One region of the Psychromonas ingrahamii 37 genome, then DNA from elsewhere that is predicted to be linked to it. Evidence: predicted binding sites of a transcription regulator. Region 1 holds the regulator's gene; each other region holds the start of a gene.
What was found. Region 1 encodes sigma-54, which starts transcription at its own class of promoters, with help from an activator protein. Its sites were predicted from a motif close to GTTGGCACGNNNNTNGNNT; they were not measured.
Positions count from the first base shown of each region.

Region 2: a site for sigma-54 is predicted at 7,198-7,216, ahead of PING_RS15590 (P-II family nitrogen regulator). Genes of this name have one in related genera too.
Region 3: a site for sigma-54 is predicted at 5,095-5,113, ahead of PING_RS02235 (PEP-CTERM sorting domain-containing protein). Genes of this name have one in related genera too.

Region 1 covers NC_008709.1:3,564,282-3,574,691, forward strand. The annotation lists gene PING_RS14865 (MlaC/ttg2D family ABC transporter substrate-binding protein) at 1-196, opposite strand, end outside; gene mlaD (outer membrane lipid asymmetry maintenance protein MlaD) at 196-666, opposite strand; gene mlaE (lipid asymmetry maintenance ABC transporter permease subunit MlaE) at 870-1,646, opposite strand; gene PING_RS14880 (ATP-binding cassette domain-containing protein) at 1,646-2,455, opposite strand; gene PING_RS21640 (hypothetical protein) at 2,798-2,926, shown strand; gene kdsC (3-deoxy-manno-octulosonate-8-phosphatase KdsC) at 3,046-3,594, shown strand; gene lptC (LPS export ABC transporter periplasmic protein LptC) at 3,595-4,158, shown strand; gene lptA (lipopolysaccharide transport periplasmic protein LptA) at 4,145-4,666, shown strand; gene lptB (LPS export ABC transporter ATP-binding protein) at 4,669-5,394, shown strand; gene PING_RS14905 (RNA polymerase factor sigma-54) at 5,499-6,950, shown strand; gene PING_RS14910 (PTS sugar transporter subunit IIA) at 7,043-7,489, shown strand; gene rapZ (RNase adapter RapZ) at 7,823-8,671, shown strand; gene PING_RS14920 (HPr family phosphocarrier protein) at 8,777-9,055, shown strand; gene mgtE (magnesium transporter) at 9,070-10,410, shown strand, end outside.
Region 2 covers NC_008709.1:3,717,772-3,728,181, forward strand. The annotation lists gene PING_RS15550 (DsbE family thiol:disulfide interchange protein) at 1-519, opposite strand, end outside; gene PING_RS15555 (heme lyase CcmF/NrfE family subunit) at 522-2,483, opposite strand; gene ccmE (cytochrome c maturation protein CcmE) at 2,504-2,971, opposite strand; gene ccmD (heme exporter protein CcmD) at 2,968-3,174, opposite strand; gene PING_RS15570 (heme ABC transporter permease) at 3,176-3,934, opposite strand; gene ccmB (heme exporter protein CcmB) at 4,005-4,673, opposite strand; gene ccmA (cytochrome c biogenesis heme-transporting ATPase CcmA) at 4,666-5,304, opposite strand; gene PING_RS15585 (ammonium transporter) at 5,527-6,747, opposite strand; gene PING_RS15590 (P-II family nitrogen regulator) at 6,781-7,119, opposite strand; gene PING_RS15595 (serine hydrolase) at 7,510-8,685, shown strand; gene ybeD (DUF493 family protein YbeD) at 8,782-9,051, shown strand; gene lipB (lipoyl(octanoyl) transferase LipB) at 9,068-9,718, shown strand; gene lipA (lipoyl synthase) at 9,711-10,410, shown strand, end outside.
Region 3 covers NC_008709.1:528,020-538,429, forward strand. The annotation lists gene PING_RS02220 (amidase family protein) at 1-964, opposite strand, end outside; gene PING_RS20840 (LysR family transcriptional regulator) at 1,120-1,482, shown strand; gene PING_RS20845 (LysR substrate-binding domain-containing protein) at 1,479-2,012, shown strand; partial or broken gene PING_RS21725 (hypothetical protein) at 2,781-2,972, opposite strand; gene PING_RS02230 (polysaccharide deacetylase family protein) at 3,308-4,327, opposite strand; gene PING_RS02235 (PEP-CTERM sorting domain-containing protein) at 4,490-5,050, opposite strand; gene PING_RS02240 (tetratricopeptide repeat protein) at 5,684-8,326, opposite strand; gene prsR (PEP-CTERM-box response regulator transcription factor) at 8,370-9,725, opposite strand; gene PING_RS02250 (porin family protein) at 9,751-10,410, opposite strand, start outside.

The DNA.
Region 1 (10,410 bases):
AAGGAATTAACTCCTCTTCAATGACCACTTTTATATAATCGGGCTCCGTTTTTAAACGAGCTTCCTCAGCCGTAATTCTAGCAAATGTCTTAGTTGATACAGATTGAATAACCTTATTTGGGTTACTCATATCTATTTCATCACTAAATACTCCACCTGAAAAAAGCAGTGTCATTACCATTAATAAATAACGCATTAATCCCCCTTATTCATTGAATAGATAAATTGACCAATTAAATCTTCAAGAACGATAGCAGATTTAGTATCCTCAAAACGTCCTCCTTCTTCTAACATATTAACCCCCTCGATAATAAAACCGGGTTGCAGGCCGATATATTGCTCACCTAATAAACCCGAGGTTAAAATCGAAACTGAAGAGGTTTCTGGATAATACCCTTTATTTTCGAACATAGCCAAACGCACAACTGGCATATAACTCTCTTTATTTAAACTAATTTCTTCAACTCTGCCGACAACAACACCACCAAGTTTCACTGGCGATCTAACTTTTAAACCACCAACATTTGAAAAACTGGCATACAGAGTATAACTGCGGCCTTCCCCCTTAAAGGAAAGACCGGCAACATTAAAAGCTAATATGGCCAATGAGATCATTGCGCCAATGACAAAAATGCCAACCCATAATTCTGTTTTTTTCTGAGACATATTTATTTCCATTTTTTATATGACGGATTACGCTCCGAACATAAATACCGTTAATATAAAATCCATTGCTAACATTTAATAATGGTGATGAAACAACCACTTGTTATATGACGGATTACGCTCCGAACATAAACACCGTTAATATAAAGTCCATTGCTAACATTTAATAATGGTGATGAAACAACCACTTGTTATATGACGGATTACGCTCCGAACATAAACACCGTTAATATAAAATCCATTGCTAACACTAATAATGATGAAACGACTACTGTCTGTGTTGTTGAGCGACTAATACCGATAGCGTTTGGCATCACATAATAACCATTATAAAGTGCTACCCAGGTAATCATTACACCAAAGACAATACTCTTAATCACGCCATTCATAACATCCGGCAGATAATCAACACTGCCCTGCATCACAGACCAATACGCTCCGCCATCAACCCCCATCCAAGAGACACCGATTAAATATCCTCCCCAAATAGCCACCACATTAAACATCAATGTTAGCAACGGCAGCGTCACGATGCCGGCAAGAAAACGCGGTGCTATCACACGTTTAAGAGGGGAAACTGCCATCATTTCCATACTGGCAATTTGCTCGGTGCTTTGCATTAAACCAATTTCAGCGGTCAGCGCAGAGCCTGCTCGCCCGGCAAAAAGTAAGGCCGTTACAACGGGCCCTAACTCTCTTAATAACGATAAAGCCACCATGCTGCCTAAACTTTCCTCGGCAGCATAATCAACCAGCACATTATAACCCTGTAAGCTTAATACCATGCCGATAAACAAACCAGCGGTTAATATAATCGGTAAAGATAAAATACCAAGTTGAAATATCTGTCCGATAAATAAAGGAAACAATTTAGGGTGCGGCATGCCGAACATTGTATGGAACAACATTACGCAGGACTTTCCCGTCGTTTTTATAAAATATAAAGATAAACGCCCGACGGCGCCAGCAAAATCTAACATTATCGACTTACCTTTTGTAAATCAGATTGAAAATCATCGCTTTTGAAATGGAAAGGGACAGGCCCTTCACTTTTGCCCAGCAAAAACTGTTGTAATAATTCATTTTCAGTTTGCGCGAGTATTGACTCGACAGAGCCTTGCGCAATAATTTTCTCATCCGCTAATACGTAAACATTATCTGCAATAGACAAGACCTCTTTAACATCATGGGTCACAATAATAGAGGTCAAGCCTAAATTCTCATTGAGCTGTTTAATTAATTTCAACAACACATTCATTGAGATAGGATCTTGCCCGCTAAACGGCTCATCATACATAATCAGCTCAGGATCAAGTGCGATTGCGCGAGCTAATGCGACACGGCGCGCCATGCCACCGGATAATTGTTGCGGCATTAAATCTCGTGCTCCCCTTAAACCAACCGCTTCTAACTTCATTAAAACTAATATTTCGAGCAAAGATTGATCGAGTTGGTGATGCTCTCGTAAAGGAAATGCGACATTTTCAAAAACAGAAAGCTCGTTAAATAATGCGCCACTTTGAAATAACATACCCATTTTTTTACGTGCTTGATAAAGTTCATCCGTTGAGCAGTTATGAAGTGCGCTTTGGTTAAAAAATATCTCACCACTATCGACAGCCAGTTGCCCGCCAATAAGTTTTAATAATGTTGTTTTTCCTATGCCACTAGGACCTAATATCGCAGTGATTTTACCGCGCTCAAACTCAAAACATAAATTATTAAATAATAATTTATCACTTCGAGAGAAGCATAAGTTTTTTATTTCAAGGTGAAGCGGGGTTTTCATAGATGGTTACGCTCTTTATATAAACACGAATCGACAGTGTAAAGTGATGGGATTTTTTATACAAATATTTATTGAAAATAGAAAATTGAGAATTTATTTATTGGCAGATCCTAGGATCAACCAGTGACATCCAACTCCTGAACTTAACACATTGATCTAGAATAACTTATTTGCTCATTGACTGCGCGATCTAAAATAAATTATTTACTCATTGACTGCGTAATCTAAAATAATGCGATATAATACTCTGGCCTCGCGAGTATTAAATATTGTTTAAAGGTGAGTTGGGATTAGCACATGTTTTTTGTGAGGCTTTATTTTTAGAAAAATGCCGGTAACAATGTGAATAACAACGCAAATAACAACGCACTTTTAAGACGCCAACCGCTTGACTATTTTGAAAGTCTGTTAACCGCTGGTTTTGATATTATGAATGTCTGTTATGGCGGTCAATATAATCTTAGCCGTTAGACCAATAATCATAGCTCGCGTTAACGCATCCATTTTGTTATTTTATTATTTTTTTACTAACTTGTCAGTCATCACTAACTTATTAGTAACACATAATTATTAATCAACTGAGAATTTTAATGATCACAACACCTTATGGTAAAATTAGCGTCGAAAATTACCACCGCGCCGCAAAGATAAAATTACTTATTTGCGATGTTGATGGTGTCTTTTCTGATGGTAGAATTTATTTAGGCAATCACGGCGAAGAGTTAAAAGCCTTTCATACTAAAGACGGATTCGGGATCAAAGCTATTATCAAGATGGGCGTTAATGTCGCGATTATCACCGGCCGTCAATCGGTCATTGTTGAAAAGAGAATGCAGGCCTTGGGTGTCCCTTTTATATTTCAGGGCAAAGAAGATAAATTAAGCATTTACCAATCTTTATTAACCAAGCTTAGTTTAACGCCTGATCAGGTTGCTTATATTGGTGATGACGTGGTTGATCTGCCTATTATCGAAGATTGTGGTTTGGGTGTCGCAGTACAGGATGCGCATCCTCTTGTCTTAAAAGGGGCAAACCTTGTCACCCAAATAAAAGGGGGCTATGGCGCAGTACGCGAAGTCTGTGATCTTTTTTTGCAGTGCCATAACCAACTATATATTACCCAAGGCAAAAGTGAATAAATGAATAAGCGCCAGAGTATCCCATTTGTTTTATTATTAGCCGCTTTATTGATTTGGTTATTTTTCAAACAGGAAGCTGTTTTACCTTCGTTGTCAGTCCATCACCCTAGTTATATTGCGACGGATATCAATAGTACTCATTTTAATAAAACAGGTTTTTTGGATTATAAAATATTTGCAGATAAAGCCACCAACTTTAATGAAGATGAGTTGACTAATTTTAAAAAACCTAAAGTGATTGTTTATACACATAATGACCAAACAGATACGACCACAATTTGGCAAATAACCAGCGCAGTAGGTGCTCTTTATCAACAAGATAAACTAGTGCTTTCGAAAAATGTATTAGTCAAAAATCTCAGTTTAGATCAACTTGTACAAACGATAAAGACGGAACAACTCACTCTTTTTCTAGATAAAAAGGAGTTAAGCAGTGACTTATTAGTCACTTTGGAAGGCCCTCAGATTCATCAGCAGGGTGTTGGCATGTGGGCTTCTCTTGTCACTGAAGAGGTCATTATAAAAGATCAAATAAAAGCGGTATACTTCAATGAAAATAAATAAATTAAGCTTAATCATCAGTACACTCCTTATCTCTTTTGCAAGTATTGCGCTGGAGTCCGACTTCACTCAGCCCATTCACGTCAGTTCTGTGAGCCAGCACGTGACGATGAAAAATGATCGGGTTGTATTTCAAGATGATGTATTACTAACCCAAGGTACTATTAAATTAACTGCTGACAAACTGACCGTTATTCAAGGAAAACAATCTAATCAAGAGATCATGATTGCAGAAGGTAGCGTAGCCACTTTTTACCAAACCCAAGAAGATGGAAAACCCATCGATGCAGAGGCAAATGTTATTCGTTACGATGTGGCTAAGGCCCAAGTAACGCTTACTGGCAATGCCCAGGTTAAACAACTTAAGAGCCAAATAAATGGTTCAAAAATTATTTATTTTATGGAAACAGAAGAACTAACCGTGAGCAACGATGGCAAAGAAACACGTGTAACAACAGTTTTTTTACCCGCTCAGTTTGAGAAAAAAAGTACTGTGGGGAAAGAAGAATAAAAATGGCAGAGTTAATCGCGCAAGGTTTAGTAAAAAGTTATAAAGGCAGAACCGTTGTAAACGGTGTCGATTTAACGGTAAAAACGGGTGAAATCGTCGGTTTACTTGGCCCAAATGGAGCAGGTAAAACAACCTCTTTTTACATGGTGGTCGGACTCGTAAAACAGGATGAAGGAAGTATCTGCATTGACGGAGAAGATATTTCCCATCATCCTATGCATATCAGAGCTCAAAAGGGTATCGGTTACCTTCCTCAGGAAGCGTCCATCTTTCGCCGTTTAACGGTCTCCGAAAATATTATGGGTATTTTGCAAACGCGTAAAGAGTTAAACAATACCCAACGTGAAGAAAAGCTCAATACATTACTCGATGAATTTCATATCTCTCATATTCGTAATAATAAAGGGATGAGCCTTTCCGGCGGGGAGCGACGCCGGGTTGAAATCGCGCGAGCACTGGCAACCGAACCTAAATTTATTCTCTTAGATGAGCCTTTCGCCGGCGTAGATCCTATTTCAGTGATTGATATCAAGACTATTATCCAACACCTAAGGAATCGTGGTTTGGGTGTCTTAATAACCGATCACAATGTTCGAGAAACATTAGATGTCTGCCAGCATTCCTATATCGTTAGTCACGGTGAAATTATTGCAGTAGGTAATCAAGATGAAATATTAGCCAATGCCCAGGTAAAACAGGTCTATCTGGGAGAAGAATTTAAATTATAAAAGACTTATACAGGGTATATAAAAAGCTATTTTTTAAACCAAATTCCGCATTAATAATAACTCAATAACTTATATAATCAGCCAGATTCAGGGGGAATGTTTTGATAAAACAAGGTTTGCATTTAAAGATGGGGCAGCAACTTGCAATGACCCCACAATTGCAGCAAGCAATCAAATTGCTACAACTCTCTACACTGGATTTACAGCAGGAAATTCAGAATATTCTCGACTCAAACCCGCTATTAGAACAAGAAGATAACAACGGTACGCAGGAAGTCATCGCAAAGCAGGATAGCAGTCAGATTGATACTTCTGAAGCAATAACCCAGCAAGAGTTCTCTAATGATTTACCCGCTGAAAATAACTGGGAAGAATCTTATTCTGAATATTCAAGCAGCTCCACAACTTCTCCCTCATCCTCTTCAAGTTATGAAGGCGAGGACAGTATTTACCAGGGAGAATCTTCAACCTCTTTACAAGATCATTTAATTTGGCAAATGCAACTGACCCCATTTTCCGATACGGATCTTGTCATAGCCGCTGCCCTCATTGACTCGATAGATGAGTCTGGCTATTTAACCGCGAGTTGTGAATCAATTTTGGAAAGCTTAATCACTGAAGCTGATGATATTGAATTAGATGAAGTACTGGTTGTCCTAAAACGCATTCAACATTTTGATCCAATCGGTGTTGCTGCTCGTTCAACTCAGGAGTGTTTACAAATCCAACTGCGACATCTACCGGAACAAACACCATGGCGCAGTGAAGCGTTAACAATACTTGCTCATCACATGGATTTACTGGGTAACCGGGATTACCGTACTCTGGCAAGAAAAAGTAAATTAAAAGAGTTTGAATTAGCAGAGGTATTGCATTTAATTCAAACGCTTGAACCCAGACCTGGAAACCAAATCGAAAATAGCCAACCCCAATATATTGTGCCCGATGTTTATGTCAAAAAAATTGCAGGTCAATGGCGTGTATCGCTCCACCCAGATTCAGATGCTAAGCTTTCCATAAATCAAACATATGCAAATTTATGTAAAGGTAATATTAGTAAAGCTGATTCTCAGTTTATTAAAGGTCATTTACAAGAAGCAAGATGGTTTATTAAAAGCCTGGAAAGCCGTAACGAAACCTTATTAAAAGTCTCTCATTGTATTGTGCGCCAACAACAAGCATTCTTCGAATATGGGGAAGAATCAATGAAACCCATGGTGCTTAATGATGTTGCGTTAGAGGTAGATATGCATGAATCGACCATTTCCCGGGTCACGACACAAAAATTCATGCATACCTCAAGAGGTATTTTTGAATTGAAGTTTTTCTTTTCCAGCCATGTTGCGACAGAAAGTGGAGGAGAATGCTCCTCAACGGCAATTAAGGCATTAATCAAAAAATTAATCTCTGCAGAGGTCAGCAGCAAACCTTTAAGTGATAATAAAATAGCACTGTTACTTGAACACCAGGGTATTAAAGTGGCGCGCCGTACTATCACAAAATATCGGGAATTATTGGGGATTTCATCATCAAGCCAACGAAAAATGCTGCTCTGATTTTATAAAGATCAAGAAAACCATATTTGTTGATGATCATTCATAGCGCAAGTGCTAACATCGCGCAAATTTTTGTAATAGCTAAATCAAATATGAATATTTCAAGCTTATTAAATAAAGAATCTGTTTTTGCCAAAACTGCTTGTACAAGCAAAAAATGCGCATTAGAAAAAATTAGCCATATTGCGGGTGAAAAATTAAATATAGATCCGCAAATATTATTTAATCGTTTAATTGCGCGTGAAAAAATCGGCTCTACGGGTGTTGGAACGGGTATTGCGATTCCACACGTAAAAATAGATAGCGCTTTACCCGCTACAGCTGTTTTTATACAATGTGAATCAGCAATAGATTACGATGCATACGATGGTAATAAAGTTGACATACTCTTTGCCATTTTTGTACCGGAAGATCGTTGTAAACAGTATTTGTCTGCTCTTTCTGAAATCAGTCAAAAACTATTGGATAAACAATTTTTACGTCGACTAAGAAATGCGAAAAATAACGAAATGTTATGTCTGTTGCTAGAAATTAAATAATGGCAGTATTTGTCTGCGCTGTCTGAAATACGTCAACTAAGAAATGCGCAAAGCAACAAAATATTATCTCTATTGCTAGCAGTTAAATAATTGCGGTAATGGCAGTATTTGTCTGCGCTGTCTGAAATCAGTCATAAACTTTTACGTCAACTAAGAAATGCGCAAAGCAACAAAATATTATGTCTGTTGCTAGCAGTTAAATAATTGCAATAATGGCAGTATTTGTCTGCGCTATCTGAAATCAGTCATAAACTTTTACGTCAACTAAGAAATGCGCAAAGCAACAAAATATTATGTCTGTTGCTAGCAGTTAAGTAATAACAAGGGGGTACAATGAAATTAATCGTTATCAGCGGGCGCTCCGGTTCAGGAAAAACCATTGCACTTCATGTGTTGGAAGATTTAGGCTATAACTGTATCGATGGTGTGCCATTCCAGTTACTTGCGCAATTAATCGATACTGTAGACCCTAAAAATAATAAAGTTGCGATTAGTTTAGATATTCGTAATTTACCCACCGATGCCAGCCAAATCCAGACGCTGCTGTCGTCATTACAACAAAAAGTTGAGGTAGAGATTATCTACCTTGATGCCATTAGCGCTGAATTAATTCGCCGCTACAGTGAAACAAGGCGTTTACACCCTTTATCTAAAAACAAACTGTCTCTCTCTCAAGCTCTCGAATTAGAAAATGAATTGCTGGAGCCGATCCACAAAAGGGCTGCACTGTCGATCGACACAACTACCCTTTCTATCCATAATTTAAATGAACGTCTTAAAATTCATTTACAGGGGTCGACTAAAAGTAACTTATTGATCATCTTCCAATCTTTTGGTTTTAAAAATATCCACCCTGATGATGCCGATTATATTTTTGATGTGCGTTTTTTACCCAACCCGCATTGGGAGCCCACTTTACAAAAATACACGGGTAAAGATCAACCTGTAAAAGCATTTCTTAATGGTCATCTTGTGGTAAAACAAACGATTAACCAAATTGAAAACCTTTTCCATTCATGGTTGCCGTACCTTGAAGAAAATAATCGTAATTATGTGACCATAGCCATTGGCTGTACGGGCGGAAAACACCGCTCTGTCTATGTAGCAGAACAGCTTGCTGCTCAGTTTAAACAAAAATATCAGGTTCAAATTGAGCATAAAGGATTAAAGGATCAGCTGTAATCACACAAACTATTACTATCCCAAATAAATTAGGCTTGCATACACGCGCTACAATCAAGAATATCAGGTTCAAATTGAGCATAAGGGGCTAAAGGAGCACCTGTAATGAGCACCATCACACAAACTATTACCATCCAAAATAAATTAGGCTTGCATACACGCGCTACAATCAAACTTGTTGAGTTAGTTGCGTCTTTTGATGCTACTATCATAATCAAACATCAAGGCAAACAAGCCGATGCCAGTAGTGTCCTTGGGTTGTTAGTATTAGAGACTTGTTATGGTCAAGAAATTGAAATACTAGCAGAAGGAAGTGAAGCGGAGCGGGCCATGCTTGCTGTTACCAGACTGATAGAAAATAAGTTTTTAGAAGAAAATGAATAATATAAGGTCATGTCATGCTGGAAAATAGCGATGCTCAAAATACCCAAGAAAGATTCAATGAAATAGATAAAGCCCTCGAAAGTGGTATGTTCGTATTAGCTCGTAGTATTCTTGACAAAATGCACGCCTGTGATGTGGCTTTACTGCTTGAATCATCCCCCCCTACCAAGCGTAAAATATTATGGAGTTTGACAGATCATGATGAACAGGGGGAAATACTCGACGAATTAAATGAAGATGCACAGGACAGCATCATCGCATTAATGGATGCAACCAATATAGTATCCGCCACAGAAGGTATGGATATCGATGATCTCGCGTCTATTTTGCGGGGTATTCCAGATAGCCTATACCAAGAGGTATTGGATACTATGGATGCGCAGGATAGACACCGTGTAGAGCAGGCGCTTTCCTATCCAGAAGAGACCGCAGGTTCTATGATGAATACCGATACTATTACACTGCGCGCAGATGTATCGGTTGATGTCGTATTACGCTATTTACGCCTGAAAGGTGAATTGCCGGACGCAACAGACACGCTGTATGTGGTTAATAAAGAAGACCAATTGATTGGCGATGTTCCCCTATCCACCTTATTAACCGTTGATCCTTCTCTTTCTATAGAGCAGGTCATGAATAGCAAAACAGAAATGCTCGAAGTCGGAATGGATGACGGTGAAATTGCCAAGTTATTTGAACGGTATGATTTGATTTCCGCTCCTGTTGTGGATGAAAATAAACACCTTTTAGGCCGTATTACCATTGATGATGTAGTTGATATTATCCGCGAAGAGGCTGAGCACACAATGATGGGTATGGCCGGTATGGACGATGATGAAGATACCTATGCGCCCGTTCTCTCAAGCGCTAAACGACGCACTGTTTGGCTGGCTCTAAATCTTGTTGCCGCCTTTATTGCTGCCTCAGTATCAAATATGTTTGAAGCCACCTTAGAGCAGATGGCAACCCTTGCTGTATTAATGACAATAGTCCCTAGTATGGGTGGGATTGCAGGGAATCAAACACTTGCATTGGTTATTCGCGGACTGGCGGTTGGTCATATAGGCAAAACAAATGCCCGTTGGTTAATTGGCAAAGAAGCCGCAATCGGCTTAATTAATGGTATGATTTGGGCGACCTTAGTCGCGACTGCGGTAACCCTGTGGAAGGGCGATATCACTGTTGGTTACATTATTGCCGGGGCGATGTTTATCAATTTATCTGTGGCTGGCATTGCAGGTGTCACTATACCGCTGATTATGCATAAATATAAAATTGATCCCGCTCTCGCTGGTGGAATGGCCCTCACCACCCTGACCGATGTGATTGGCCTGTTTTCGTTCTTGGGTATGGCA
Region 2 (10,410 bases), 150 kb from region 1:
GATAGCAGATAATTTATCTTGCCAATTGCGGTCATTTAAATCCCCGACATGGCGATACTGGATGATACCTTTGCTATCAATAAAGAAGGTTTCAGGCGCACCATAAACACCCAAATCAAGCCCCAGCATACCATCTTTATCAAACAGACTGATTGCATAGGGATCCTTAAGATCCGTTAACCACTTAATCGCTTTAATACGATTATCTTTGTAGTCCATACCAATAATATACAGCCCCTCCCCGGCCAACTTAGTTAAAAATTGATGCTCGGCATAACAGGTTGGGCACCAGGTAGCCCAGACATTAAGTAATAATTTTTGACCTTTAAATATAGAGGCATCGTGCTGCTTGTCCGGGTCATAAAGATCCTGCAGAGTAAACTCCGGGACAGTTTGACCAATTAAAGTGGACTCGAGTTTTCGAGGATCAGTGTACAAACCTTGAAACAGGAAATAACAAGCAATCAAAAAGATCGCTAAAGGGACTGATAGCGTCAGTATTTTTTTGCTATTGGCCATTTTCAGATAACCTCCGCTGCTGATTCGGGCACTTTTTTGACCCGGTAGCGGCGATCAAAGATCACCAAAACACCCGCCAATGCCATCATCATCGGACCAAACCAGATCCAACGTATAAAAGATTTATAATAAACACGTACAGACCAAGCCCCGTCCGGTAATACTTCACCCATTGCGATATACAAATCACGGGTAAAACCTGAATCAATAGCGGCTTCGGTCATCGCCGTTCTTTGCACATTATAAATTCTTTTTTCAGGCTCCATAACGGCGACCGTTTTTTGATCATATTTAACGGTAAATTTCCCGACAATGCCGCCGTAGTTTTTGCCCTGCAGGTCATTGACTGCATCAAAATGAAAATCGTAATGCTCAAAGCGAACACTTTCTCCTACGCTTAATTTAACATCACGCTCAATAGAGAAATTTTGGGTCATCGTAATACCGATTAACATAATTGCGAATCCGGCATGACCCAAAGTCATTGCCCAATGACTGTTACCTAATTTACGCATACCTGTCCACAGGCTAAAACGGTGTGTCGAACGCAGGTAAATCTCCACACAAGTTCCTGTCAATATCCACATAGCCAGAAAGATGCCTAATACAGCAAGCCAGGTAAAATGGGAGGCAAGAGTTCCTAGAAAAACAAGCGTTAACAAAGTACTAACGACTAATAGAATAACCATTGGTTTAAACAAATCGGTTAGATTCTGACGTTGCCAGCGCACTAAAGAGCCCACGCCTAAAAAGAGTGCAAAGGGTACAATCAAAACAGTAAATATACGGTTAAAGAAGGGTTCACCAATCGAAATACTGCCTAAACCCATTTCTTTATGGACAAGCGGTAATAGTGTCCCTAATAAAACCACAATTAACGCCGCGATTAATAAAATATTATTACTGAGCAGCATAGTTTCACGGGAGATAATACTATAACGACCGCGACTTTTTACTTTCGAAGCCTGTACTGCGTAAAGTAATAATGAACCACCAATCACTAAAATCAAATAGGTTAATATAAATAGACCACGAGTAGGGTCACTTGCAAAGGCGTGCACCGACACCAAAACACCCGAGCGCACCAAAAAAGTGCCCAGCAAGCTTAATGAAAATGCGCTGATCGCAAGTAGCACTGTCCAGGATTTAAAAACACCCCGTTTTTCACTCACCGCTAACGAATGGATTAAAGCCGTACCGGCAAGCCAGGGCATAAAAGAAGCATTTTCAACGGGATCCCAAAACCACCATCCACCCCAACCCAATTCGTAATAAGCCCACCAGCTTCCCAATGCGATACCTAATGTTAAGAAGGTCCAGGCAGCTATTGTCCAAGGACGGGACCATTTAGCCCAGGCACTGTCCAGGCGCCCTTCCATTAGTGCCGCAATAGCAAAAGCAAAAGCAACTGAAAAACCGACATAACCCATATACAGCATAGGTGGGTGAAAAATAAGGCCAATATCCTGCAGTAGCGGGTTAAGATCCCGGCCATCAACGGGGAAATAGGGGAGAGTGCGATCAAAAGGGTTCGAGGTTAATAAAACAAATAAGTAAAAACCCAATGATAATAAACCTAATACAGCGAGTACTCGGGCAACGGACTCAACAGGTAAGCGTTTACTCATCAGCGCAACAGCCATACTCCACATTGACAATAGAAGCACCCATAAAAGTAACGATCCTTCATGTGCTCCCCAGACGGCAGACAAGCGGTAATACCAGGGCATCGCTGAGTTAGAATTGGTAGCAATATAAGCCACCGTAAAATCATTAACCAGAAACAAATAAGCTAAGATAATAAATGACAAAGCAACAAAAACAAACTGTAAAACAGTTAAAATCTTAGCAGATTCAATGGCACTTTGCTGGTGAGCATAAATCCCATAGAGCGGATAAACGACTTGTAATAATGAAAACATGCAGGCTATTGCCAGCACAACTTGACCAATTTCAGGTAACATGAAATGTCTTTTCCTTATAGTTATTTGTTATTGGCTTTGAAATTATCCATGCCAACCAGTGCCTCAGAAACTTCCGGGGGCATATACTCTTCGTCATGTTTAGCAAGCACTTCAGAAGCGTTAATTTCTGTGGCATTCAGTAAATTACCCTGAGCAACAATACCTTGCCCCTCACGGAATAAATCCGGCAAAATACCATCAAAAAAGACAGTCACAATACCACCACCGTTATCCACCAAATCAAAGCTTACTTTTAAACTCTCTGGATTCCGTTTTACTGATCCCTGTACGACCATGCCGCCAATGCGTAAGCGTTGCCCGACTTCGGGTTTTATACCGGTTTCTTTTTTACCTTCAATGATTTCTGTCGGTGTATAAAAAAGATCGATATTTTGCTGTAAAGCAAAAAGAACTAACCCTACTGCCAGTGAGAGGGCAACCGCCAATAAGGAGGTGATTAACAAACGCTTTTTACGTCTCGGATTCATAATGTACCTTTCCTGTTTTTTGCTTTCTTTATTCGCTCTTCACGTGCGATACGCTGATTGACAGTTTTTAATATTTTTTTTCTTTTTGTTAGGGTATTGAGGATTAAAACAGCTAGCGCTAAAAAAGAGATACCGTAAGCCAACCAAACATAAAAACCGTAGCCCCCCATTGCAAAAAAATCTGCCCATGAATTAAATGCCATCTTAATTTTTTCCCGTCATTTTAACATTGTTTAACGCTAACTGCCTTACCCAGGGACGATGACTTTCACGTGCTAAAATTTCATTTCGAAAGCGCATCAAGGTTAACGCCCCTAATAAAGTCGCAAAAGCTAAAATCATAATCAGTAAGGGCCATAACATTTCCAGTGCCATGGATGGTTTGCCAAATTTACTGATAGTTGGCCCCTGATGCAAGGTGTTCCACCACACAACAGAGTAATGAATAATAGGTAAGTTAATCACTCCCACTAAGGTCAAGATTGAAGCGGCTCTGCCGGCTAATACTTTATCAGAAAATGCATTATATAAAGCAATAATACCTAAATAGATAAACAGTAATATCAGCTCTGAGGTCAAACGTGCATCCCAAACCCACCATGCCCCCCACATAGGTTTTCCCCATGCAGCACCGGTAAACAGGGCAATAAAAGTAAACACCGCACCCACGGGAGCCATTGCTGCAACGGTCATTTCTGCCAGTCTAATTTGCCACACTAAAGCCACAAAGGCGGCAATAGCCATGCTGGAATACGCCCCCATCGCCATCATAGCCGCGGGGACATGAATATAAATTATTCGAAAACTATCACCTTGTTGATAATCTGCAGGGGCAAATAACAGTCCCCACAGCAAGCCAATTATAAATGTAATTATTGTCAGAACAACAAACCAGGGTAATAGTTTGCCCGCTAATTGATAACTCTTTTCAGGTTTTGCATAAGGATGCAGCCATTTCCACATAATCTATCTCTATCTGTTTTTGTTAATACTTAGGTTTTAGGTTTTAGGATCAAATAATAAGTGCATATTATCAACTGACGCTGACACGCAATGATGCTGCTATTGCAAAAGGCGCTAAAATAATGGCGGTAATTAACATTGCCCCTAATAAAGCTAATAACCCTATATAGGATTGTCCATAGGATGCGGCATCAATCGCCATTGTCGAAAAAATTAAAATGGGAATACTAAGCGGGAGCATAATTAAACTCAATAGGATCCCCCCTTTTCTTAAGCCAACTGTCAGTGCAACACCAATAGCACCAAATAAACTCAAAATGGGCGTACCGATTAAAAGCGTTAAAAATAATGCAAAATAGGTATCAATATCAAGTGATAAAAAAGCCGCCAGTAGCGGAGAAACCAATAAAAGAGGCAACCCTGTCAGTAACCAGTGAGAAAAAACCTTCGCGCTGACCAGCCACGCAAGCGGAAAAGGGGACAACATCAACTGCTCTAATGAACCGTCAATAAAATCATCTTTAAATAAGCGCTCAAAGGATAATAAAGCCGCCAATAATGCAGCCACCCAAATAATACCGGGTGCAATGCGCTGCAGTAAAGCGGGATCTGTACCAATACCTAAGGGGAAGAGCGTGACAACAATAATAAAAAACCAAACCGGATTTAAAATATCACTGCCGTGACGAAAAGCCCCTTTTAACTCTTTAGCAACGACTTGAAAAAATGCGCTAAACATATTCTTCACCGGCAGCAACCCCACCTAATTGAATTTTCCGTAACAATGAAGCATCGAGCCTCAGATCCTGATGTGTAGTGAGGAGAACAATCCCCCCTTTTTCTGCATGCTTTATAAATAAAGACTCCAACACGGCGATACCTGACTTATCAATGGCGGTAAAAGGTTCATCTAATACCCATAACGGGCATTTATTAATCCATAATCGGGCTAAAGCCACCCGGCGTTGTTGTCCGGCAGAAAGCTGAGCCGTTGTCACATCTTCATAACCTGCCAACCCAACCTGTGCTAAAACAAACCACAAATCAATATCTTGCTCTGCAGCATGTAACGTCTGAAAAAACTGTAAATTTTCTAAAGGGGTTAACTCAGGTTTTATACCTGATTTATGACCCAGATATAAAAGCTGCTGGTAAAAAAATTCACGATCTTTATCTATTGAGGAGCCTTGCCAAAAAATATCACCTGAATACGGCGTGGACAAACCTATTAGCAACCGAAACAGGCTTGTTTTACCTACGCCATTAGGTCCTTCAATCTGCACTATCTCACCCGGTTTGATGGTAAAGCTTAGATCTTTGAATAAAATACGATCCTCACGGACAACCGTCAGCATTTTGCAGTGCAGCATGAACTTAACCTAATAAATTTAAGGATAATATTTGTACAAAGACAATCATTAAGGGGTATTTGAATGCTAACACAGAAGATTATATGAAGTAATAAACATAACAGATTAATATGTACGTTGGTGCTAGATATCTTTATTCGTGCCTATTTTTAACTTTAGTCAAAACTAAAAAAGCCCTGACTTAGTAATAAGGCAGGGCTAATTAAATGACTTTTTTAGCTGTTATCGAGCAGTGAACTCCGGATAAGCCTCTACACCACAATCGTGTAAATCCATACCTGTTTCTTCTTCTTCAGCGGTAACACGAACGCCCATAGTGACTTTAATAACGCTCCAGACAATCCATGACGCAACAAAGACAAAACCGAAGATAACCGCAGCACCGTATAATTGGGTCGCAAAAGAAGCACCCTCATTATTTAGTGGCACCACTAATAGACCAAACAGACCACAGACACCATGCACAGATAAGGCACCTACCGGATCATCTAACTTTAATTTATCAAAAGTCAGGATACTGTAAACAACGATGATACCTGCAACCGCACCGATACCTGCTGAGAATAGTGGAGTAGGCGATAAAGGATCCGCAGTAATGGCAACTAAGCCTGCTAATGCACCATTTAAAATCATGGTTAAATCAGCTTTACCCCATTTAAGTTTACTGACTATTAGAGCAGCAATGGCACCTGTTGCTGCCGCCGCATTGGTATTAACAAAAATCAAACCAACCGCACTGGCATTTTCTGCATTCGACAGTGCTAATTGTGAGCCACCGTTAAAACCAAACCAGCCCATCCATAAAATAAGTGTACCTAATGTTGCAAGTGGCATGTTTGAACCCGGGATAGGGTGAACTGAACCATTTTTACCAAATTTACCTTTACGTGCACCCAGTAATATAACAGCTGCTAATGCCGCAGCAGCACCTGCCATATGAACAATACCAGAACCTGCAAAATCACTAAAACCGGCTTCAGCAAGGAAACCACCGCCCCAAGTCCAGTATCCTTCCATTGGGTAAATGAAACCTGTTAAAAAGACCGAGAATATTAAGAATGCCCACAATTTCATACGTTCAGCCACTGCGCCAGATACGATTGACATTGCTGTTGCCACAAAAACAACTTGGAAGAAGAAATCTGATTCAAGTGAATGGTCAGCACCTTCCGCTTGGATACCTATCAAACTGCCAAATGAAGGTAACCAGCCCCCTGCGCTATTATCAACATACATAATGTTATAACCAACCAGCAGGAACATGGTACAAGCGATGGCATATAACACGATGTTTTTAGTTAAAATTTCAGTGGTGTTTTTAGATCGAACAAGCCCGGCCTCTAACATTGCAAAACCTGCCGCCATCCACATGACTAAGACACCTGATATTAAAAAATAGAAGGTATCGAGCGCAAACCTGAGTTCTGTTACTGTGTTTTCCATAATAATTCCTCTTTTTAAAAATTACTTAATAGATTAAAGGGCTTCTTCATCAAGCTCACCGGTACGAATACGCACAACTTGCTCAAGGGGATGAATAAATATTTTCCCATCACCTACTTTCCCGGTATTAGCAGCAGCACAAATAGCTTCAACTAGACGTTCTACATCTTCTGTTTTTATGGCAATTTCAAGTTTCACTTTGGGTAAAAAGTCCACCTGATATTCAGCACCACGATAAAGTTCAGTGTGGCCTTTTTGACGGCCAAAACCTTTAACTTCTGAAACGGTTACGCCAGCAATGCCAGCATTCATAATCGCTTCTCTTACTTCATCTAATTTAAACGGTTTAATTATTGCGGTTAACATTTTCATCAGCATTCCCTTCTTATTTTGAAATTTCAATTGGTGGTAAAAATAACGAGTTGATTATTTTTACCTTTGTTTAAATATAAGCAAATAACATGCCAAAAATAAAAACCTTTAATATACAATAGGTTAATCATTAGCGTTAATCTTTCCAATCTCAACCATGCACCAAAAAAGTGCAACTATTACGTCTTTGGGCACAAAAATAAATAAGCGACTTAAATAACCGCAATCGCTTTATAGACCTTCATATTAATAAAATGAATAGGTGAATGTGACAGCCTGATTTTAAAGCATCCTTGATCTGTAGAAATCACTCTTCACCCCTTAGCAAATAAAGGTTGATCTGCTATGATAAGAAAATATTTTTATTCTAATCATTCACAGGTATCTTTCATGAAAAAAATAAGCCTTCTGGTTACCGCGCTCATTTTCAGCTTTAACCTATTTGCAAACCCAACAATAACGCCAAGTGCACCGGAAATTGGCGCAAAGGGATATCTGCTTATTGATTTTAATTCAGGAAAAGTACTTTCTGAAAATAATAGTGATGTAAGACTTAATCCAGCCAGCCTTACAAAAATGATGACCAGTTATATCATTGGCCAGGAAATTAAATCCGGCAACTTATCACCCGACGATAAAGTGACTATTTCCGAAAAGGCGTGGTCAAAAAATTTCCCTGAGTCTTCTAAGATGTTTATTGAAGTGGGTAAGGAAGTGAGCGTCGCCGACTTAAATCGTGGCATTATCATACAATCAGGTAATGATGCCTGTGTGGCGATGGCTGAATATATCGCCGGTAGTGAAGGTGCCTTTGCAGATTTAATGAATTCTTGGGCAGCCCAGTTAGGAATGAATAATACGCAATTTAAAAATAGCCACGGTTTAACAGCTGAGGGTCACTACACAACACCGCATGATATGGCTATCTTGGCGCAAGCATTAATTAATGATGTGCCCGATGAATACCTTATATACAGTGAAAAATCATTTAAATTTAATGGTATTGATCAACCAAATCGTAACGCTTTATTATGGGACAAAAGTTTAGACGTAGATGGTATCAAAACAGGCCATACCAACGAGGCAGGTTACAGCTTGATTTCTTCGGCAACCAAAGATGGCATGCGTCTAATCAGTGTAGTAATGGGCACCCGTTCAACTTCTGCACGTCTAACCGAAAGTAAAAAATTACTCAATTGGGGATTCCGCTTTTTTGAAACGCTGACTCCTTACAATGCTGGCGACCAATTAGCGAATGAAAGAATTTGGATGGGTAGCCAGCCAATGATTCGATTAGGCGTAAAAGATGATACGCCTATTACGCTGCCAAGAGGTGAGGCCAAAAATTTAACCGCTAATTTTATTATTGAAAATGAATTGCGCGCCCCCATCCAAAAAGGTGATGTGGTCGGCAAGGTAAACTATTCAGTGACGGGTCAACAGACAGTGGATGACGAACCGATTGCGACCTACGATCTGATCGCCTTAGAAACCGTGGAAGAAGGTGGTTTATTTAGTCGCTTGATAGATTATATTAAGTTATTATTTATTGGTTGGTTTAGCTGATTTTAGCCCCACATTATAATAATAAGTGAGCTTTCTCCTGAGCGAGTTCGCCATAGAACATAAAAAATTCGATTAACATTGCCCCTGGAGTTTAAAATGGCGTTAAATACCAACTTTGATACCCTATTAGAGTTCCCCTGTTTATTTACCTTTAAAATAATGGGGCTTGCTAAACCAGAATTTATGGAGAAAGTGCTTGAGGTGATCCAAAAGCACGCTCCCGGGGATTATGCGCCGACCATAAAACCCAGTTCAAAGGGCAATTATTGTGCTTTGAGCATTCCTGTGACTGTCACCAGCAAAGACCACATTGAAACGATTTACACTAAGGTGAGCGAACTTGAACTTGTTCGCCATATTCTTTAACACTAATGGTTACTGAATGAAAACATTGGATACACAGCTTAAATTACGTTACTTAGGTAGACAAGATTACCTAACCTCGTGGCAGGCAATGAGCGACTTCACTAATCAACGTGATGAAAATACCATCGATGAAATATGGTTAGTCGAGCACCCTGCGGTGTTTACCCAAGGGCTTGCGGGCAAAGCTGAACACCTGTTAAAGCACAGTGAAATCCCGATCGTGCAAAGCGATCGTGGTGGACAAATCACTTTTCATGCACCCGGACAGTTGGTGGTATACTTACTGATTAACCTTCGCCGCAAAGCGCTTAATGTACGCGCATTAGTCACGGTTATGGAAGACAGCATTATTAATTTATTAGCAGATTATAATGTTATCGCAGTGGCTAAACCCGATGCGCCAGGTGTCTATGTTAATGGTAAAAAAATAGCATCACTGGGACTGAAGATTCGCAAAGGCTGTTCTTTCCACGGATTGGCATTAAATGTTGATATGGATTTATCCCCTTTTTTGCAAATTAATCCCTGTGGTTACGCGGGACTGGAGATGACCCAATGTAAGGCTGAGGGGTTAACGCTTTCAGTTGACGAACTCGCACCGTTATTGATTGAAAAAATGAATCAACAATTAGACTATTCACATATTGAGAGTTTTCACCATGAGTAATAAACCAAGTCAATTAACTGCAGGCAAAAAACTACGCGACGCTGATAAAATGTCTCATATTCCGATTAAAGTTGTCCCTTCGAACAAATCGACGCTATTAAAAAAACCATCCTGGATGAAAATAAAACTTTCTTCTGACAATACACGCGTCAATGAAATAAAAGCAGCATTACGTAAAAACAACCTTCATTCAGTTTGTGAAGAGGCCTCATGCCCAAACCTCAATGAGTGTTTCAATCACGGCACCGCAACTTTTATGATTTTGGGTGATATTTGTACGCGCCGTTGCCCATTTTGTGATGTCGGTCATGGTAAACCGCTGGCTGTCGATGCCAACGAACCTAAAAAACTGGCTGAAACCATTAAGGATATGAAACTAAAATATGTTGTTATCACCTCGGTGGATCGCGATGATCTTCGTGATGGAGGAGCGCAACATTTTGCCGATTGTATCCGTGAAATTCGCTTATTAAACCCAGAGATTAAAATCGAAATTTTAGTGCCTGATTTTAAAGGCCGTATGGATAAAGCCTTGGCCTGTTTTGAGCAGGATCTGCCTGATGTATTTAATCATAACCTTGAAACAGCACCGCATTTATATAAGCAGGTTCGACCTGGCGCTGATTATAAATGGTCTTTAAAACTGCTTCAAAAATTCAAAGAGAAACATCCGCATATTCCAACAAAATCAG
Region 3 (10,410 bases), 1.5 Mb from region 1:
GATGCTTTGCAATAAAATGCTCTAATGCCGCTAGTCTTTCTGCAACCCAGAGGCCTTCATATAATAACTTAGGCACCTCATAGAATGGGTTAAAGTCAATTTCAACCAGCTTTGCTCTTTTTTGTCGCCAGCAGTTAAGGGCTTGCTCATAAGCTTTCTTTTGAGCGGGTTCATCCAGAATCAGGCTGGTTGAATCGGGTACCGCAACGGTAAAATCAGTGGGCATATTCTGCTTAGCATCACCGTGATAGGGTTTAGAAAAGGGATCTTTTTTATCGTAGCTTCGACAACAGGCATACACTAGTGAAGCATCTTCAACCGTTAGCGCTAATATCGATACTGTATCGAGTGAACGACAGGTGGGAATCACTCCTCGGCTAGAGATACTACCAAGCGTCGGTTTGAGACCCACAATATTATTGAGTGCTGAAGTTATACGCCCCGAACCGGCAGTATCAGTTCCAAGCGAAAAGTAGACCTCCCCATGTGCCACTGCCAATGCTGAACGCAAACTAGATCTATCGGGTACCAGTTTTGAATCAATCGCATTTTTAGGTGCGGGATAAGGTGTTCTTAAGCCCACTAAGCCAGTTGCAAATTGATCAAGATTGGTTTTACCAATGACTATTGCCCCTGCCAGTTTCAATAGAGAAACCACATAAGCATCTTGCTTCGTAATATAATGAAACTCATAACAGGCGGCAGTCGTTGGCATATTCGCTGCATCAATATTATCTTTGACAGCAAACGGAATTCCCCATAACGGTTTTAGCTCAAGATCAAAGGGACCAAGGTCTGTGATAGCTTTCGACAACTGCGAACTGCTGGCAACATAGAAATAAATACCTTCGTCTGCGATATTCGTAAGACGCGCTAGTGATTCTTGGATCACTTCATCAGGACTGACTCCTTGACGACAGACCTCGTGCAAAGCATCGATAGTAAAAGGAAGGTTAGTTAACATAATTACTATCCGGTAATAAACAATATGACTAGTTAACCAATTAATTGCGATGCTGTATGCTGTTGGTTTTGCAGTTACGTGGTGCATATTTTGCATCACATGGATAAGTGTTCAATGGAGCAATTATCCAAACTTTTACTAATGGAAGAATATAAATGAAGCAACTTATGGATTTTAATTATTTTCAGGTAGTCGCTAAGGGAGGTTCAATTCGTAAGCCTGCAGACCAACTTTCGATCACTTCAACAGCACTTAACCGACGTATTCTTAGCATGGAAGATGAACTAGGTGAAAAAATATTTGAGCGTCAAGCCAGTGGTCTACGACTTTCTGCTGCAGGAGAGTTATTCTTACATCATGTCCAAAGACAACTTGCTGATCTTGAACGTGTTAAAAGTCAAATATCAGATCTTAGCGGTGTAAGGCGAGGGCATGTAAATATCGCATGTAGTCAGGCACTGCTTACGTCTTTTTTCCTAAACAAATCGCACGTTTTCGGCACCAACATCCTGCGGTGACTTTTAGTCTTTATTTAAGGGATAGAAAGGCTGCAGAATCTACACTATTAGACAATAGTGTAGATTTAGCCATGGTATTTGAACCAGTCTACATGAATGAGCTGCAGATTCTTATATGTAAAGAACAACAGCTATACGCCATTATGCCAAGTGGTCATCCATCAGCTGGAATAAGTGAACTTAAATTAAGTGAATGTATGGCTTATCCATTAGCTCTTCCCACAAGCGAGTACGGCGTGCGTCATATTTTGGATTTTAAAGCCAATAGATCCATGCTAGATATGTATGCCGCAGTGGAATCGGACAGCTTTGAGTTTCTGCGTAATTATGCGATCAACGAGAGTTGCATCACCTTTCAGATAGAAATTGGATTGCCGCAAATTGTGGAAGAGTTGAGACTCACTGCGCGGCCGATATCAAAGGCCGATATGGCAGTCGGCAGTATGTACCTTATTCAGAAAAAAGGCCGTACATTACCCGTGGCTGCTGTACGTTTTGCAGAACAACTGATACAAACACTGTCACAGTAATATTGTAAAATACGATGAGTCCATATACAGTTTTGGGGGTGAAAGCGCCTTAGCTAAATCCTTCAAGAAGAGCATGATCATTCAAATCGATTTTACCGGTAAGAACTTTTATTTTGTTCGTTATTTGGAGAAGCGAGCGTAAATAAATGAACTAATCTCAACAGATAAATGGTAACAATTTCTAAGCCTTTGTACTCCGACACGTCTTAGACTGTGAAAATTTAAGCTATTATAATGTACGCTATTAGATGAGCTTTAATTCTTTTCGAGAGTCGTGTGCGATTTTTATAAACTCTTCAAGCCCACTTATTCCGTGAAGCGAGCAATCTAGTGAGGATGCCAACTCTAATATAATACTGACGTTAAAGTGTGTATAAAATCCAAATCTATCATTGATCGTTGAGACGATTAAATAGTTTTATTTTTTGGCGTAAATTTGGCGTAAACCTGCCTAAACCCAAGACAACCAAAAAACACCAAGTTTAATTGAAACAGTAAGATAAGTGTTCTAAACTAGTGGATGTAACCATGTTTTTGGGATTCAAAATCCGTTTTCGAAAGAAGTGCCGGTTCAAGTCCGGCCTCGGGCACCATACTTTAATTCCTTGCTTATGCAGGGATTTTTTGTTTCTACCGATCAGTAAATTCCTTTTTAATAATTATCTTCTGTCCATATCTGGACCTTTCTACCCATATTTGATACTTAACCTTTAGATTCTGTGCGCAATGAGATCCCAAACTTTCCAACAAGCTATAAATTAATCGAACTTAGTTTTTATTATCGGTAATCATTGCTGGTGGTACTTCTATTGATCCATGTAATGACCGATAAAAACCGAACACTTTCTTGGCAGCTTTATTCTCATATTGAATCGGTAATAAACTCACATTAACTGAATATAGGCGCTTACTGTTGTAATAAGCAAAATAATCTAAAATGCTTAGTTCTGCTGCCTTCTTCGTTTTAAATGTTTTTTAGTTTGGTTGCTTGTTTTTTGCACTATGGGGGAGACGTTCTGTGGGGAAATTGTGCCTGAATGCCCCTTTACCGCTTATGCTGGCATCGATTTCCATGGTGCTAAGTAATTTTCTATAATCATCATTCTGCGATCGGCCCAGATAGATAAGTTGATAATAGCGTTGCTTGTTGGAAAAATAGTCTTTAGCAGCAGGAAGAATTTACGAGAAACCAATATTTTGCATTAGGTTAAGTTCATAATGTTATTTTCTTGATCATCCATATCATGATGCTCTATTGTCGGATAAATCTAAAGTGACTAAAAAATCACTTATATTTATGCATTTTTAAGATGCTTAAGGTCTTGATAGGTGATAGAAATTAACTCTTTATGTTTTCTTATAAAATCTTCTAATTTTATAAGTGAGTAGGGAGATAAACTTTTTGGATGCCCCATTACATTAAAAATGCTGTTTTTATCTGCGAGTTTTAGATGCTCTTTAAATGCTTTTTCCAGCTGCCCCGCTTTTGAACTATCCAGCATAACTGGCCCGTAGGTTGTTCTCGTTAAACGTTCAATATAATAACTTCGACTGGCCAGCATCGCCTGCCCATCGCCAAAGGGGGTAAATAGATGACTGGAAAGTTTTTTGCGCAGCGCAAGCTTCCAAAAAAACAGAGGTGAGGTTTTAGTTGCGCTGATAGGGATCTCCGTAAAGTACCCGTCTTGCTGTGCCGTTAGAGGATCATTATCAAAGTGCCAATATGCTTTAGCAGGTATCTGATTAAACTCAAACCAGCGTGTTGGATCATCGGAGTGTCCCTGTGCAAAAACGGTGCTGTCTAACCAAATGTTATTATTCTGCAGTGCCTGTTTGATTTTATCAAAGGGCTGTAAACACCAGCCGCCAGCTCGAAAAGCGAATATACTTTGTTCACTGCATGATTCGAGCTCTTGTTTATAACTTGTTACTATGTCATCAATTTCCTGCGGGCTAAAATCATGCAGGCGATAACGGCCAGTATTAATAACCCAGGCATTGCCATCATAGTAGCTATCCTCCCAGTGCGGGTGAATATGCAGTTGTATATCATGCCCTTGTGATGAGAGTGCTTGTAATTGCTTTTTAATGGCAGCGTATTGCTGCTCTAAAACAGGGAAATCAACGGCATACTTTTTTAGTTTAACCAGAAACCCCGCATCAACAAATAAACTAACCTTATAGTCATATTTATTGAGTAGCGTTAATAATTGTTGGGTCGGATCAAAAATACACTTTTCAACGCTACCACAATTTTTACCGAAAAAAATCTCATAATCTAAGCTGAGCAGCAACTGGATCTGGTTATTTTTCATTGATTTATTCCGATTTAAGCAGGTAAATAGATAATGATGGCGTATTTCATATAACGGGATAAGTGTAGACCAGCTTTAGATTGAAGGTTTTTTATATATAAAAAAAGCCCAAGATTATTATTCTTGGGCTTATGGGTAACCTATGATTTAACTCAATAGGTTTTATGATGCTTTTTTGTTACGACGGGCGAAACCAAAACCGAGTAAGCCCAAACCTAACAACGCTGCACCAGCCGGCGCAGGAACAGATCTAGCAGAGAATGTTGTCTTATCACTACCTACTTGAGTGGTAAATACCCAAGTAAACAAAGTATCGTCATAACCAGCGTGTGACATAGTACCGTTACCGTTAATGATTGCTCCACCTGAAGCAACTGTATTACTAATGATATTTTCAAGATTAAATGTAAACCCTTCTACTAACCATAAAGGGGATATTGGTAAAGTAATTGGATCAGCAATATCATTTATGATTACATTAGAACCAAAAGCAGAAACTGACATATCGAGAACTGTAACCCCGTTTGCAGCAAAGTCACCATTAGCGATACCTACGTATGAACTATCGAAATCAACTGCCTTTATTTCGGTTGTTGATGAATTATAAGTGGTAGCGGCGTTTCCGGCAAGACTAATTATACCATTAATCGGTATTGCAGAGGCTGTGCTGGTTGCGAGTAAAAGAACCAACGAAGTGGTTAATAACGAGATAGCTTTTTTCATTTTAATACTCCTTAATATATATGGATGATTCCATATGCTAGATAATGCATACAGCGTGCCAAGCTTAAAAAAACTTTAATATCAGACGGTTATGTTTTTTTGTTGTTTGGGAAAGATCTCTGGTATTCAATGTGTAAAATTATTCAACAGTGTCCTTTGATAGTTTATCCATGAATCGTTGTTTTTAATGAGCCAGATTGGCAGTGTTTAAGTGTGCTCTTTAGGTTTATATTTGTGATTAAAGATTTTATTATTTCAGTAAATCTCAAGCTGTTGTTTTTTTTAATGTTTTTTTTAATGTTTTTTTTTGTATTTTTTAAGATTTTTTTTGTTGTTTTTTGTTGTTTATTTTTTTATAAAAAAATCCATTGTTTTTCACAAAAAAAGTTGTAAATTTTACCGACATATCATTATTAATGCTTTCAATTAATCACTTAAAAGATCTGTGGTTTTAGATTTTAGTTGTTGATTTTTATCACTTAAATTAAGTGGTGGCATTGTCTGTTACTAGGGGCGTTGGGGTAGATAAATTGTTATAAATGATCTTTCTTTGCTGCAGTTGTTTGGGCGTTATATAAAAAAAGGTGAAAATACGACAACTGACCATAAAGGCCAGTTGTAATAATTTTTAATTTATTGATTATTTATTTCCAGCAAGTGAGATTTGATTTCTGGCTCATTGGGAGATAATCGCATGGCTTCTTCAATTAACTTTTTGCCCTGCTGCCGTTCTCCATTCTTATATAAAATCCAGCCGTAAGTATCTAAAATGGCAGCATTTTCAGGCATTAATTTATAGGCTTTCTCAGCTAAGGTGATGGCAATAGGATTGCCTTGTTCAAAATATAACCAGGCGGAATTGTTTAAGCTGACAACATCATTCGGTGTTTGTTTCAGTTGTGCTTGATAGACCTGCAGAGCTTGCTCTTTCTTGCCATTATTTTGCAAATAAATTGCTTGGTAGCGTATTGCTGTTAGGCTTTTGGGAAAGGCTTGCTGCCATTCATTAAGAAAAGCCGCCGCTTTTTCTGAATTATTATTTCCCAATAATAGATACAGTTGGTCTGCAACCTGTTCATCTTTTGTTTTTTGCCAGTAAGCCGTTAACAAATTAATTGCTTGTTGTGGCTTTTCTTGGGCTACAAATATTCCTGCATACAACCTTGTTGCTAAAGAGCTCTTTGGTAAGATTTTAGCAATCTTATCTGTTATTTTTCGCGCTTCAATATATTGTTCTGAGCGGATTTCAATATCAGTTAGTAGGCTTAACAGCGTGATATTTTCGGGTTCTTGCTTAAGTGCTGCGATTAGTATTTCTTTGGCTTTTGGATAATCATTTTCTGCGAAAGCTTTACTCGCCTTTAATAAATTAAGTTGTACGGTTAATTGATTAAGGCTTGCTTGATATTTTTGCGGCAGTTCATTTCCCGCTTCTTTTGCATAACCCGTTGCCAAGTCAAGTTTATTTTGCTGCAGGGTTAACGTTGCCAGCGTTAATGCTAATAGGCTGGCTTCATAATTTTTAGGTAGATAGTTGGCAGCCTTTAACGGATCTTTTTGCTGATCTATTAAGCTGCGAACAATACCGGTGTAAGACGTAATTTCCGTCGGATAATAGCTTATGATTTGTTTGTAATTATCTAGTGTTGATAGCCATTTTTTTTCTATTTTGTTGATCTGGACCAGGCTATAAAGTGCTTGGAGATGGTTATTTTCCAATGCCAAAATCTTTTCTATTATTTTTCTAGCTTCACCTGATTTGTTTTGATAAATATAGTAGTTTGCGACAATTAATTGTGTATCGGTATTTTCGCTATACATGCTTTTTAAATTGGCAACATACTTATCCGCTTCAGTGAATTTTTTAAAAGTAAGCAGTTGACGAAGATATAACATTTGCAATGTATTATTTTCGGGATGAGAAGACAAAACAACATAAATGGAGGCTAATGCTTTTTCTGCTTGGGGCTCAGGTAAACTGTTATAATAAAAATTTTCTGTTAACGCGAGACGAATTGATTGTGGTGCTAATAATTTAGCTTTATCAAGTGCCATTTTTGCTTTTGTAAACTCTTTTTGTTGTATTGCCGCATTTGCATAAAGTACCCAGGTATCAACATTTCTGTTTTTTTCAGGTATGTTTTTGAGTAAGTTTAAGACTTCCTCTGATTTGTTTTGCTGCAATTGAGTTGCCATATACAACTCAGTGAGTTTAATCGGGGATATTTCTGGATCGATAATATCTGTTAAGTATTTTCCTGCACTTTCAGAATTCCCTTCATTGTAGAAAATCAAGGCTAATAAAGTGGCTGATTTTTTGTGCCCGGGATTATTATCTAATATTTCTAATAATACCTTTTTAGCAGTTGAAAATTGTTGATTTTCAAATAGTTCAAGCGCACGTGTATACTGCATTGAAACTGACTCTGCCAGAGGAAACTCTTCGGAGAGAATACGTGTATATATAAGCGCTTCTGAACCGCGGCCTTGTTGTGTTAGCACATTGGCCAAGCTTTGAATAATCTGGATACGTTGATAGGTGAAAATATCACTAGTTGGAAGGACGGACAAAGCTTCCGATAATGACTTCTCTGCATTAGTAAGATCCCCGGTTTTAATGTAAATCATACTTTTAAGGAAGAGCGCTTCGGTGTTCTTTGGCTCTGATTTTATAATTTCATCAAGCGTAGTGAGGGCCGCGCTGTGATTGTCTGAGACAGCTTCAATTTTTGCAAGTGCAAGCATACTCTTAATTTTATAATCTGGATTTTTTAATGATTCTGTAAAGGCTATCTTTGCCTGTTGTAAATTATTACTTAAAAGCAACTGTTGCGCTTTTACAAACTGCAAATGTTGAGGTTTATTTTGTAAAATTTCTGTCTGATGCTCGATTAGGCTTTGAGCCGAGATTACTTTTCCAGATTGTTGATAAGCATCTAGCAGTGCAAAATAATATTCAACATCTTTAATACCTGTAAAAGATTCAAGCAGTTTAACGCTTTCTAGCGGTTGCCCTGATTCCTGGTTGATCTTTGTTATGATCAAATAACCATCAATACTGGTTGGATCTATTTTAATCGCATCATTGGCAGCACTAAATGCAGCTTTAAATTGGTATGCATCAAGGTATGATTGACCCTGTGCAAGGTAGGCATCTTTGTTGGTGCTCTTCTGTACCTCTTTAGATTCTCCGCAGGCAGAAAGAAAGATAGTTGTTACAAGCATTGATATCGTTAATGCTTTGTCTATTTGAAGATTAAAAAATTTTAATTTCATATTTATCTTACCTATTCAAATTGGCTTTAATATATAGCCAGTATTACAGAGGGGTATTTAAATGATGCTTTTTCATTAAGTCATAGAGTGTCGGTCTGGTTATGCCAAGTGATTTTGCGGCCGCAGAAATGTTATTATCAGTTGCATTAAGTGTTGTTTTTAGTGCGTTTATTTCAGCACTTTCTCTAATCACTTTTAAGCTAAGCGGGCTACTGTCAGATGATTTTAATCCGATATCTTCTGCTGTTATATTTTTTTGCTCACACATAATGGCTGCACGAGTTATTTTATTGTTAAGTTCTCGGATATTACCGGGCCATGAATACGCTTCTATTGCATTAATTGCATCTTTAGTAAAACCTGTGACTTTTAGGTTTTCTTTTTGAGTGTACTTTTGAAGCAGATAGCGGGCTAATAGGACTTTATCGGAGCCTCGCTCTCTTAATGGAGGGATATCTATTTGTATCTCTGCGATCCGATAATAGAGATCTTCGCGGAATTCACCGCTAGCCATCATTTCTTCTAAATTTCTATTAGTGGCGCAAACAATCCGAGTGTCCAGGTGGATTAATTTGCGACCGCCAATACGTTCAATTACTTTTTCTTGTAGAAAGCGCAGTAACTTGGCTTGTAATAGTAGTGGCATTTCACCTATTTCATCGAGAAATACTGTTCCACCATTTGCTAGTTCTAATTTACCGAGTGTACTTTTTATTGCCCCTGTATAGGCACCTTTTTCATAGCCAAACAGTTCACTTTCAAATAAATTTTCAGGAAGAGCAGCGCAGTTAATGGCAACAAAGGGATGTTCATTGCGGGTACTTAATGCATGCAGTGATTTTGCTAATACCTCTTTGCCGGTACCACTTTCACCTAAGAGTAAGCAAGCTGCGCTGGTGGGGGCAACTTTTTCGATTAGCTTACAAATAGTTAACATGCGTTCATCTGCAGTAATTAGTCCTTCAAGATGACTGCTTTTAGATAAATTAAAAATTCTATTTTTGGTTTCAAGTTGGTGCATATGAAATGCACGTTGTACGATAAGTGCCAAAGTATCAGGATTTACCGGTTTACTGTAAAAATCATAGGCACCAAGGCTGACCGCTTTTAAGGCATGTTCATTGCAATCATTGCCGGTCATCACAATTAACTTCATATGTGGATTTATGGACAGGGCTTGTTGTACCAAAGAAAAACCTTGGGTTACACCGTCAGGATCAGGGGGCAAACCTAAATCTTGCACCATTACTTGTGGTTCATGTAAACGAATAGCAGCAATTGCATTATCTAAGCTTGCTGCAACAACAACACTGTAATCAGAAAAATGCCATTTAAGCTGCGTTTGCAGCCCTATATCATCTTCAACAATTAATAATGTTTTAGTTTCGTTTTTTGACAAAATAGTTCCTTAAAAATTAATTGCTTCAGTATTTATAAGCAATTCTGCTTGTATAGTGTTGTTCTTCATAACCAGAGGTTTTCTGGATATTTTCTTGTTTTTCAAAAGCGGCGCTAAGCTGGATATACAGTGAGTGAGTTACATTATATTTTGCAGAAACTTCTGCTTCAGTCACTTTTTTTATTGCACTACTTGTTAGATCTGTCCTGAGATAACTGACCAGTAAACTGGAGCTTAAGTTTTCTGTTAATGACCATGTTAGTTTGCCTAAAGCACCTGCTTCAGTTACTTTTTTTATTGCACTGCTTGTTAAGTCTGTTCTGCGATAACTGACCGATAAATCAGATCTTAAATATTCTGTTAATGACCATGTCAGTCCGCCAAAAGCACCATATTTATCTTTAATATCAATCTCATCTATGGCTGTCAATTGATCGCTACGCTCGAAGTCAAAACGTAGGTTACTAACTAATTTATCATTTAGTATTATATATTGATGTTCTAATGATAAAGATGTGTACCAAAAAAAACTATTTTCCACAAAGGCTATTGGTTGATCTGTTTCGAACTCTCGAGATGAATCGGTCAGTGTTTTAGATGCGTTAAAAGTAAATAAATGCTTCCTCATTTGTGCATTAATAGTGAATCCATACTGTTCGCCATTATTTTTCGCACTTAGACTGTC